2 regions of the Streptomyces sp. NPDC028635 genome follow, and region 1 is predicted to be linked to the other one. Evidence: riboswitches for the same ligand, from Rfam matches in the RefSeq annotation. Region 1 holds a riboswitch; the other holds the start of a gene.
What was found. Region 1 has a riboswitch for glycine ahead of gcvP (aminomethyl-transferring glycine dehydrogenase). Riboswitches for the same ligand answer to the same signal wherever they lie in the genome.

Region 1 (5,275 bases):
CGCGTCGCCCTCGCCCGCGCGCTCGCCACCCACCCCCGGCTGCTGCTGCTGGACGAACCGCTGGCCGCCCTGGACGCCCGTACCCGCCTGGAGGTGCGTGCCCAGCTGCGCCGCCATCTCGCCGAGTTCGAGGCGGTGGCCGTCCTGGTCACGCACGACCCGCTGGACGCCATGGTCCTCGCCGACCGCCTGGTGGTGATCGAGCACGGCCGGGTGGTCCAGGAGGGCACCCCCGGCGACATCGCCCGCCATCCGCGCACCGACTACATCGCCCAGCTGGTCGGCCTGAACCTGTACCGCGGGCGGGCCGACGGCCACACCGTCACGCTGGAGGCGGGCTGCGAGATCACCACCACCGAGCACCTCACCGGAGAGGTCTTCGTGGCGTTCCCGCCGGGCGCGGTCACCCTGCACCGCGAGCGCCCCACCGGCTCGAGCGCCCGCAACCTGTGGCGCTGCGAGGTGGCCGGACTGGAGACCCACGGCGACCAGATCCGCGCCGACCTCACGGGTGAGCTGCCGCTGGCCGCCGACCTCACCACGGTCGCCGCTGCCGAGCTGGACCTGCACCCGGGTGCCCCGGTCTGGGCGACGGTCAAGGCGACGCAGACCCACGCATACCCGGCCTGACCGGCCACCGCCCTCACGGCGCGCCGCCATGACCCTGAGCATCCGCAACCGGTTGCCCGGCACGGTCACCGACGTCCCCCGGGGCGGCGCCACGGGCACGGCGGCCGCCTCCAACCGACACGAGGGCCCCCGAAACCGGGGCCCTCGCTCACGTCAGGGTGTCTCAGTCCTCGTACGCGTCCAGCGGCGGGCAGGAGCAGACGAGGTTCCGGTCACCGAAGGCCTGGTCGATACGGCGCACCGGCGGCCAGTACTTGTCCGCGGCCGACACACCGGCCGGGAAGACGGCCTCCTCGCGGCTGTAGGCGTGCTCCCACTCCCCGCCGAGCGCACGGGCGGTGTGCGGGGCGTTCCGCAGCGGGTTGTCCTCCGCGGACCACTCGCCGGAGCCGACCTTCTCGATCTCCGCGCGGATGGCGATCATCGCGTCGCAGAACCGGTCCAGCTCGGCCAGGTCCTCGGACTCGGTCGGCTCGATCATCAGCGTGCCGGCCACCGGGAAGGACATCGTCGGCGCGTGGAAGCCGTAGTCGATGAGCCGCTTGGCGACGTCGTCCACGCTCACGCCGGTCGCCTTCGTCAGCGGGCGCAGGTCGATGATGCACTCGTGCGCGACCAGGCCACCGGGGCCGGTGTACAGCACCGGGTAGTGCGGCTCGAGGCGCTTGGCGATGTAGTTCGCGGACAGCACGGCGACCTGCGTGGCCTGCTTCAGGCCCTCCCCGCCCATGAGGCGGACGTACGCCCAGGAGATGGGCAGGATGCCCGCGGAGCCCCACGGCGCGGCCGAGATCGGGCCGACGCCCGTCTCCGGGCCGGCGGCGGGCTGCAGCGGGTGGTTCGGCAGGTACGGCGCGAGGTGCTCGCGGACCGCGACCGGCCCGACGCCGGGACCGCCGCCGCCGTGCGGAATGCAGAACGTCTTGTGCAGGTTCAGGTGGGAGACGTCACCGCCGAAGTGGCCCGGCTTGGCGAGGCCGACCAGCGCGTTCAGGTTGGCGCCGTCGACGTACACCTGGCCGCCGGCCTCGTGCACCTGGGCGCAGATGTCGGCGACGTGCTCCTCGAACACACCGTGCGTCGACGGGTAGGTGATCATCAGCACCGCCAGCTCGTCGCGGTGCTGCTCGATCTTCGCCCGCAGGTCCTCGACGTCGATCTCGCCGTCCTCGGCGGTCTTGACGACGACGACCTTCATGCCGGCCATCACGGCGCTGGCGGCGTTGGTGCCGTGCGCGGAGGACGGGATGAGGCAGACGGTGCGCTGCTCGTCGCCGTTGGCCCGGTGGTAGCCGCGCACGGCCAGCAGACCGGCCAGCTCGCCCTGGGAGCCGGCGTTCGGCTGCAGCGAGACCTTGTCGTAGCCGGTGACCTCGGCGAGACGGTCCTCCAGCTCGTGGATGAGCGTGAGGTAGCCCTCGGCCTGCTCGGCGGGCGCGAAGGGGTGCAGCTGGCCGAACTCGGGCCAGGTGACCGGCTCCATCTCGGTGGTCGCGTTGAGCTTCATGGTGCAGGAGCCCAGCGGGATCATGCCGCGGTCGAGCGCGTAGTCGCGGTCGGACAGCTTGCGCAGGTAGCGCAGCATCGCGGTCTCGGAGCGGTGCTGGTGGAAGACCGGGTGGGTCAGGTAGGCGTCGGAGCGCAGCAGGTCCTGCGGCAGCACGTCCCCGGCTGCGGCGTCCAGCGCCTCGATGTCGCCCTCGACGCCGAAGGCGCCGAACACGGCGGTCAGCTGGTCGCGGGTGGTGGTCTCGTCGCACGCGAGGGAGACGTGGTCGGCGTCGACCGGGTACAGGTTGACCCCGTTGTCGCGCGCGGCGGCGACGACCTCGGCGGCCCGGCCCGGCACCCGGGCGGTGACGGTGTCGAAGTAGGCGCCGTGCACGACCTCGACGCCACCGGCCTTCAGGCCCTCGGCGAGGATCGTGGCGTACCGGTGCGTGCGCCGGGCGATGCCCTTCAGGCCGTCCGGCCCGTGGTACACGGCGTACATGCCGGCCATGACGGCGAGCAGCACCTGCGCGGTGCAGATGTTGCTGGTCGCCTTCTCCCGGCGGATGTGCTGCTCACGCGTCTGCAGCGCCAGCCGGTACGCCTTGTTCCCGTCCGCGTCCACGGACACGCCCACGAGCCGCCCGGGCAGGCTGCGCGCGAACTTCTCCCGTACGGCCATGTAGCCGGCGTGCGGGCCGCCGAAGCCCATCGGCACACCGAACCGCTGCGTGGTGCCGACCGCGATGTCCGCGCCCAGCTCGCCCGGCGACTTCAGCAGCGTCAGCGCCAGCAGGTCGGCGGCGACGGTGACCAGCGCGCCCAGCTCGTGCGCCTGGTCGATGACCGGCTTGAGGTCACGCACGGCACCGGAGGCGCCCGGGTACTGGAGCAGCACGCCGTTGATCTCGCGGGCGGCGATGTCGGCCGGGATGCCGTCGCTGAGGTCGGCGACGACGACCTCGACGCCGGTCGGCTCGGCACGGGTCTGGATGACGGCGATGGTCTGCGGCAGCGCGTCCGCGTCGACCAGGAAGAGACCCTTCTTGTTCTTGCCCATGCGCAGGGACAGCGACATCGCCTCGGCGGCGGCGGTGCCCTCGTCGAGCAGGGAGGCGCCGGAGGTGGGCAGACCGGTCAGGTCGGCGACCGTGGTCTGGAAGTTCAGCAGCGCCTCGAGCCGGCCCTGGGAGATCTCCGGCTGGTAGGGCGTGTACGCCGTGTACCAGGCCGGGTTCTCCATGACGTTGCGCAGGATGACCGGCGGGGTGAAGGTGCCGTAGTAGCCGAGGCCGATCATGGAGCCGAGGACCTGGTTGCGGTCGGCCAGGGAGCGCAGCTCGGCGAGCACCTCGGCCTCGCTGCGGGCGCCCGGCAGGTCGAGGGCGTCGGCGTTCTTGATCACATCCGGCACCGCGGCGGCGGTGAGTTCGTCCAGCGAGCCGTACCCGACCTGGGCGAGCATCTTGGCCCGAGCCTCGTGGTCGGGGCCGATGTGACGCTGCTCGAAGGGAATCCCCTTCTCGAGCTCGGAGAGCGGAATGCGATGGGCGGTCATTGCGGAGGCCTCCTGGTCTGACACGACCTTCGAGGGGCACCACGGCACGGGTACCCGAACGGCCTCCCCCTCTGTCATCTCGACCTGAGAGCTTCACCGGAGCGCCCGAGGGCACCCGGCTTTCACCGTCGGTGAGAGCGGAAGCCGTCGACACCCGCCCTGCTTTCCAGAGTGACCTCGTCCGTGCGGTACGTGAGCCTGAGAGATTCCGGGGAGGATTTGCTCCTTCGGCGCCTCCGATGATGTCTGGAGGACTCTCCCGCACGGGGTCAGCAGCCGTAGTCAGACTACCAGCGGGGTCAACGCCGGGGCCCTCGAGTGGCCGCCGTCACCATTGTGCTCTTTCGTAGTGCTTACACCAGTCTTGCGAGCGAGTGGAGGGCCCGTGCAGACCGAGATCGATCCGCGCAACCTGATCGGCCGCAAGGCGTTCGACCGCAGCGGCGTCAAGATCGGCACCGTCGACGAGGTCTATCTCGACGACGCGACGGGCGTGCCGGAGTGGGCCGCCATACGAACGGGTCTGTTCAGCAGGGACGCCTTCGTCCCGCTGGAGCCGAGCGAACTGATCGAGGGCGCGTTGCACGTCCCCTTCGAACGCGCCCTGATCAAGGACGCCCCCGACTTCGGCGTGGGCCGCCATCTCTCCCCGGAACAGGAACTCCAGCTCTACCACCACTACGGCCTCGACATCGCCGCCCCTCCCCCGCTGCAGGACCACGACTTCGGCAAAGTGGCCGGCACGGAGGAGCCCTGACGGGCAGATCCGAGCCGAATCTTTTCCCCTGACGGGTAGACCCGGACCGAACCTCTTCCCCTGACGGGCAGACCCGGACCGAGCCCTTTCCCCGGCAGACCCGCACAGGCGCCCGCACGCGGGCCGTTACGGGGCCCGTGCGCCCGTGCACCCGTGCACGCCGCTTCAGCCGAGGGAAGGCTGCCCCCTCCACCCACCGGCCACCGGGTGGCCGGTCCCGGAGCCGCCGTCGGCCGCTCGCCCTTCGGCCGCGGACCCGGCCCCCGGTCCGGCCGTCCCCGGAGCCGCCCCGTCGAGGCACGCCGCCGGGACGTCCGGTCTTCGCACCAGCGGCAGCGGTTCCGTCGGCTCCAGCGCGGGGTCGTCCGTCCGGAACGTTCTGACCCGGCCCGGCTCCGAGTCCGGTGTCTCGAAGCGGACCGTGACCCGGCCCAGGCCGCTGCCCTGGACCCACCCGTGTCCGTACTCCGCGTGCCGCACGTCGTGCCCCGGCAGCCAGCGCCGCTCCGCCGGCTCCGGTTCCTCGGGGACGGGCTGCGGCGCGTGCGGAACGTCGTCCTCCTGCGGTGCCTCCGCACGCGCCCGCTCCCCCGCCGCCTGCGCGAACAGGTCCTCCTGGGTGTAGTCGGCGAGCCCGCTGACGCCGACGCCGAGCAGCCGCACCCCGCCCGTCGTGTCCACCGCGTCCAGCAGCCGTAGGGCCGCCTCCCGGACGACCGCGGGATCGTCCGTGGGTCCGCGCAGCGTCTCCGACCGGGTGAGCGTCGAGAAGTCGTACCGGCGCACCTTCAGGACGATGGTCCGGCCGGACAGCCCGGCGGAGCGCAGCCGCCGCACGC
Region 2 (5,275 bases), on a different contig from region 1:
GCCGTGCGGATGGGGGTGCGTCTGCGCCGGGAAGTCCGCCGGAAGGTCGGCAGGGAAGTCCATCTCTCCACCATCTGCTTCGAACCGCTGCTGTGGCTGAAAGGCTAACCGCACGGTGGTTCAGCCGGTGAAGGCGATCCGCCGCAGGGCGTCCGCCGCGTCCCGGTCGAGCAGGACCGCCGCGTCGCAGCCGGCCGGCAGGTCGCCGCGCTGGACAGCGCGCAGCAGCCGGGTGGTGGCGCGGCGGTGGCGCTGGAAGGCGTACCGGGAGACGCCGCGGCCGCGTGCGCGCTGGCCGGTCAGGGCGGTGTCCGGGTCGACGTCGAGCAGCAGCAGGTGCAGGGCGCCGCCGCGGCGGCGGGCCGCGCGGGCCAGCCAGCCGCGCACCCAGGACTGGGTGCCGCAGTCGTGGACGACGAGGCCCTCGCCGCTCGACAGGGCGCGGCGCAGGGCGGCGTAGTGGGCGAGCCGGACCAGCGGGCGGTAGAGCGCGTAGGGCAGCAGGCGGTGCAGGCGGGCGTCGTAGCGGTCGCGGGTGTCCTGGGAGTCGACGCGCGGGCCCGGCACCGCGCGGCGCATGAGCGTGGACTTGCCGCTGCCGGGCAGACCGGTGACGACGACCAGGTCGCGCGGGCCGAAGAGCAGGGCGTGCGGGCTGCGGCCGGCCCGCTCGCGCAGGTCCCGCACCACCGGGCCGGGCCGTGTCTCCAGGGCGGGCACCCCTGGCTGCGCGGGCAGTGTGAGGCCCGGGGTCGTCGCGTACGCCGTGATCCTGTCCACCGTCATCGTCCTCCCCTGGGGTCAGGTGAAGACCTGCCCAACGTAGGTAAAGAGAAGGTAATGCCAGGTGTCTCGTGTTTTCGTGTGCGTACCGCCACAACCCGGTTACAGATGCGGCCTGCCGTCATCGGGCGCGGCGTGCAATGATGAGCCCGCCAACTGCATACCGGCCGTTTGAATCCGCGCGGGAGAGTTCCCAGCCGAAGGCTGGGGCGCCGAAGGAGCAAGTCCCTCCCTTGAATCTCTCAGGCCCCGTTACCGCGCGGGCGAGGCACATCTGAAAAGCGGGCCGCCCTCGCCGGTGGCCCCACCCAAGGTGCAAGCCAGGACCGCGCGCGGTCATGGCGAACCTCTCAGGTTCCGATGACAGATGGGGAGGAACTTCCTCGCCCTGTCCTTCCCCTGGGAGACGACCGACCGATGAGCAGTACCGAACTCCGTCACACCGCGCTCGATGCCGTGCATCGCTCGCTCGGCGCGACCATGACCGACTTCGCCGGCTGGGACATGCCGCTGCGCTACGGCTCCGAGCGCGACGAACACAACGCCGTCCGCACGAAGGCCGGGCTCTTCGACCTCTCCCACATGGGCGAGATCACCGTCACCGGCCCGCAGGCCGCCGCCCTCCTCGACTTCGCGCTGGTCGGCAACATCGGGGCGGTCAAGACCGGCCGCGCCCGCTACACCATGATCTGCCAGGCCGACGGCGGCATCCTGGACGACCTGATCGTCTACCGGCTCGCCGAGACCGAGTACATGGTCGTCGCCAACGCCTCCAACGCCCAGGTCGTCCTCGACGCGCTGACCGAGCGCGCCGCGGGCTTCGACGCCGAGGTGCGCGACGACCGCGACGCCTACGCGCTGCTCGCCGTGCAGGGCCCCGAGTCGCCCGGGATCCTGGGCAGCCTCACCGACGCCGACCTGGACGGGCTGAAGTACTACGCCGGACTGCCCGGCACCGTGGCCGGGGTGCCCGCGCTGATCGCGCGCACCGGGTACACCGGCGAGGACGGCTTCGAGCTGTTCGTGAAGCCGGAGCACGCCGTCGAGCTGTGGCAGGCGCTGACCAAGGCCGGCGAGGGCGTGGGCCTGGTCCCGTGCGGCCTGTCCTGCCGGGACACGCTGCGCCTGGAGGCGGGCATGCCGCTGTACGGGCACGAGCTGACCGCCGCCCTGACCCCCTTCGACGCCGGGCTGGGCCGGGTGGTCAAGTTCGAGAAGGAGGGCGACTTCGTCGGGCGCGAGGCGCTCGCCGCCGCCGCCGAGCGCGCCGAGTCCGCCCCGCCGCGCGTCCTGGTCGGCCTGGTCGCCGAGGGCCGCCGGGTCCCGCGCGCCGGCTTCCAGGTCGTCGCGGACGGCACGGTCGTCGGCGAGGTGACCTCGGGCGCCCCTTCCCCCACGCTGGGCAAGCCGATCGCCATGGCCTACGTGGACGCGGCGCACGCGGCGCCGGGCACGCCGGGTGTCGGCGTGGACATCCGCGGTACCCATGAGCCGTACGCGGTCGTGGCGCTGCCGTTCTACAAGCGGCAGAAGTGACACTGTCGTAAGCCCTCCGACGTGACATGGGGCACATCGCCCCTGGTCACGCGCGTCTTCGCAGTCCCCCATTCATCAGCACAGACCCGCGTACAGGAGAATTCAGGCCATGAGCAACCCCCAGCAGCTGCGCTACAGCAAGGAGCACGAGTGGCTGTCGGGCGCCGAGGACGGCGTCTCGACGGTCGGCATCACGGAGCACGCGGCCAACGCGCTCGGTGACGTCGTGTTCGTCCAGCTCCCGGAGGTCGGCGACACGGTGACCGCGGGCGAGTCCTGCGGCGAGCTGGAGTCGACCAAGTCCGTCTCGGAGCTGTACTCCCCCGTCAACGGTGAGATCACCGAGGTCAACGAGGACGTCGTCAACGACCCGTCGCTGGTGAACTCGGCCCCCTTCGAGGGCGGCTGGCTGTTCAAGGTACGTGTCACGGGCGAGCCGGACGACCTGCTCTCCGCCGCCGAGTACGACGCCTTCATCGCCGGCTGAGAGGTCGCAGGAATCCCATGTCGCTTCTGAACACGCCCCTGCACGAGCTCGACCCGGACGTGGCCGCCGCGGTCGACGCCGAGCTGGACCGCCAGCAGTCCACCCTGGAGATGATCGCCTCCGAGAACTTCGCCCCCGTGGCGGTCCTCGAGGCCCAGGGCTCGGTGCTCACCAACAAGTACGCCGAGGGCTACCCGGGCCGCCGCTACTACGGCGGCTGCGAGCACGTCGACGTCACCGAGCAGATCGCGATCGACCGGGTCAAGGAGCTGTTCGGCGCCGAGTACGCCAACGTGCAGCCCCACTCGGGTGCCTCCGCCAACCAGGCCGCGCTGTTCGCGCTGGCCCAGCCCGGCGACACCATCCTGGGCCTGAACCTGGCGCACGGCGGCCACCTCACCCACGGGATGCGGCTGAACTTCTCCGGCAAGCAGTTCAACGTCGTCCCCTACCACGTCGACGACGACGGCCTGGTCGACATGGCCGAGGTCGAGCGGCTCGCCAAGGAGCACCGCCCCAAGGTGATCATCGCCGGCTGGTCGGCGTACCCGCGTCAGCTCGACTTCGCCGCCTTCCGCCGCATCGCCGACGAGGTCGAGGCGTACCTGTGGGTCGACATGGCGCACTTCGCCGGTCTGGTCGCGGCCGGGCTGCACCCGAACCCGGTGCCGTTCGCGGACGTCGTGACGTCCACCACGCACAAGACGCTCGGCGGCCCGCGCGGCGGCATCATCCTCGCCAAGCAGGACTTCGCCAAGAAGCTGAACTCCTCCGTCTTCCCGGGCTTCCAGGGCGGCCCCCTGGAGCACGTGATCGCGGCCAAGGCGGTCTCCTTCAAGCTGGCGGCCTCCGAGGACTTCAAGGAGCGCCAGCGTCGTACGCTGGAGGGCGCGCGCATCCTCGCCGAGCGGCTGACCTCGCCGGATGCCCGTGAGGCCGGGGTGAACGTCCTGACCGGCGGCACCGACGTGCATCTGGTCCTGGTCGACCTGCGCGAGTCCGAGCTGGACGGTCAGCAGGCCGAGGACCGCCTCCACGAGGTGGGCATCACGGTCAACCGCAACGCGGTCCCGAACGACCCGCGCCCGCCGATGGTCACCTCGGGCCTGCGCATCGGTACGCCGGCCCTGGCGACCCGCGGCTTCACGGCCGAGGACTTCGCCGAGGTCGCGGACGTGATCGCCGAGGCGCTGAAGCCGTCCTACGACGCCGAGGCGCTCAAGGGCCGGGTTCGCGCGCTGGTGGAGAAGCACCCGCTCTACCCGGGTCTGAACAAGTAAGCAACGCTCCGCGGGGCACCGCGCACACTGGGAGTACCGGTGTGCGCGGCGCCCGCACCCCCGCACCACCCCCGTTCTGAGGAGTTACCCCGTGGCCATCTCGGTCTTCGACCTGTTCTCGATCGGCATCGGCCCGTCCAGCTCCCACACGGTGGGCCCGATGCGCGCGGCCCGCATGTTCGCCCGCCGTCTGCGCAACGAGGACGTGCTCGGCAAGGTCGCCTCCGTACGCTGCGAGCTGTACGGCTCCCTCGGCGCGACCGGACACGGCCACGGCACCCCGAAGGCCGTCCTGCTCGGCCTGGAGGGCGACTCCCCGCGCACGGTGGACGTCGAGACGGCCGACGAGCGGGTCGAGGCGATCAAGTCGGCCGGCCGGCTGAACCTGCTCGGCGAGCACGAGATCGCCTTCTCCTTCGACGACGACCTGGTCCTGCACCGCCGCAAGGCCCTGCCGTACCACGCCAACGGCATGACGATCCGGGCCCACGACGCGGCCGGCGCGGAGCTGATGTCGAAGACGTACTACTCGGTCGGCGGCGGGTTCGTCGTCGACGAGGACGCGGTCGGGGCGGACCGGATCAAGCTGGACGACACGGTGCTGAAGTACCCCTTCCGCACCGGCGACGAGCTGCTGCGCCTGACCAAGGAGACCGGCCTGTCGATCTCCTCCCTGATGCTGGAGAACGAGCGGGCCTGGCGCACCGAGGACGAGATCCGCGCCGGGCTGCTGGAGATCTGGCGGGTGATGCGGGAGTGCGTGGAGCGCGGCATGTCCCGTGAGGGCATCCTGCCGGGCGGCCTGAAGGTGCGCCGCCGGGCGGCGACCACGGCCCGCAAGCTGCGTTCCGAGGGTGACGCGAAGGCGCTCGCGATGGAGTGGATCACGCTCTACGCGATGGCCGTGAACGAGGAGAACGCGGCCGGCGGCCGGGTCGTGACCGCCCCGACCAACGGCGCGGCCGGCATCATCCCGGCGGTCCTGCACTACTACATCAACTTCGTGCCGGGCGCCGACGAGGACGGCGTGGTCCGCTTCCTGCTGGCCGCGGGCGCGATCGGCATGCTCTTCAAGGAGAACGCCTCGATCTCCGGCGCCGAGGTCGGCTGCCAGGGCGAGGTCGGCTCGGCCTGCTCGATGGCGGCGGGCGCGCTCGCCGAGGTCATGGGCGGATCGCCGGAGCAGGTG

Region 2: another riboswitch for glycine. It lies ahead of gcvT (glycine cleavage system aminomethyltransferase GcvT); the one in region 1 lies ahead of gcvP (aminomethyl-transferring glycine dehydrogenase).

What each region holds. Positions count from the first base shown of each region.
Region 1 covers NZ_JBEZWX010000006.1:264,889-270,163, forward strand. The annotation lists gene AB0E88_RS09795 (ABC transporter ATP-binding protein) at 1-630, shown strand, start outside; gene gcvP (aminomethyl-transferring glycine dehydrogenase) at 794-3,679, opposite strand; glycine riboswitch at 3,856-3,951, opposite strand; gene AB0E88_RS09805 (PRC-barrel domain-containing protein) at 4,065-4,436, shown strand; gene AB0E88_RS09810 (DNA polymerase IV) at 4,602-5,275, opposite strand, start outside.
Region 2 covers NZ_JBEZWX010000008.1:223,810-229,084, forward strand. The annotation lists gene AB0E88_RS12010 (enhanced serine sensitivity protein SseB) at 1-63, opposite strand, end outside; gene AB0E88_RS12015 (AAA family ATPase) at 121-786, opposite strand; glycine riboswitch at 956-1,051, shown strand; gene gcvT (glycine cleavage system aminomethyltransferase GcvT) at 1,201-2,319, shown strand; gene gcvH (glycine cleavage system protein GcvH) at 2,429-2,806, shown strand; gene glyA (serine hydroxymethyltransferase) at 2,824-4,086, shown strand; gene AB0E88_RS12035 (L-serine ammonia-lyase) at 4,178-5,275, shown strand, end outside.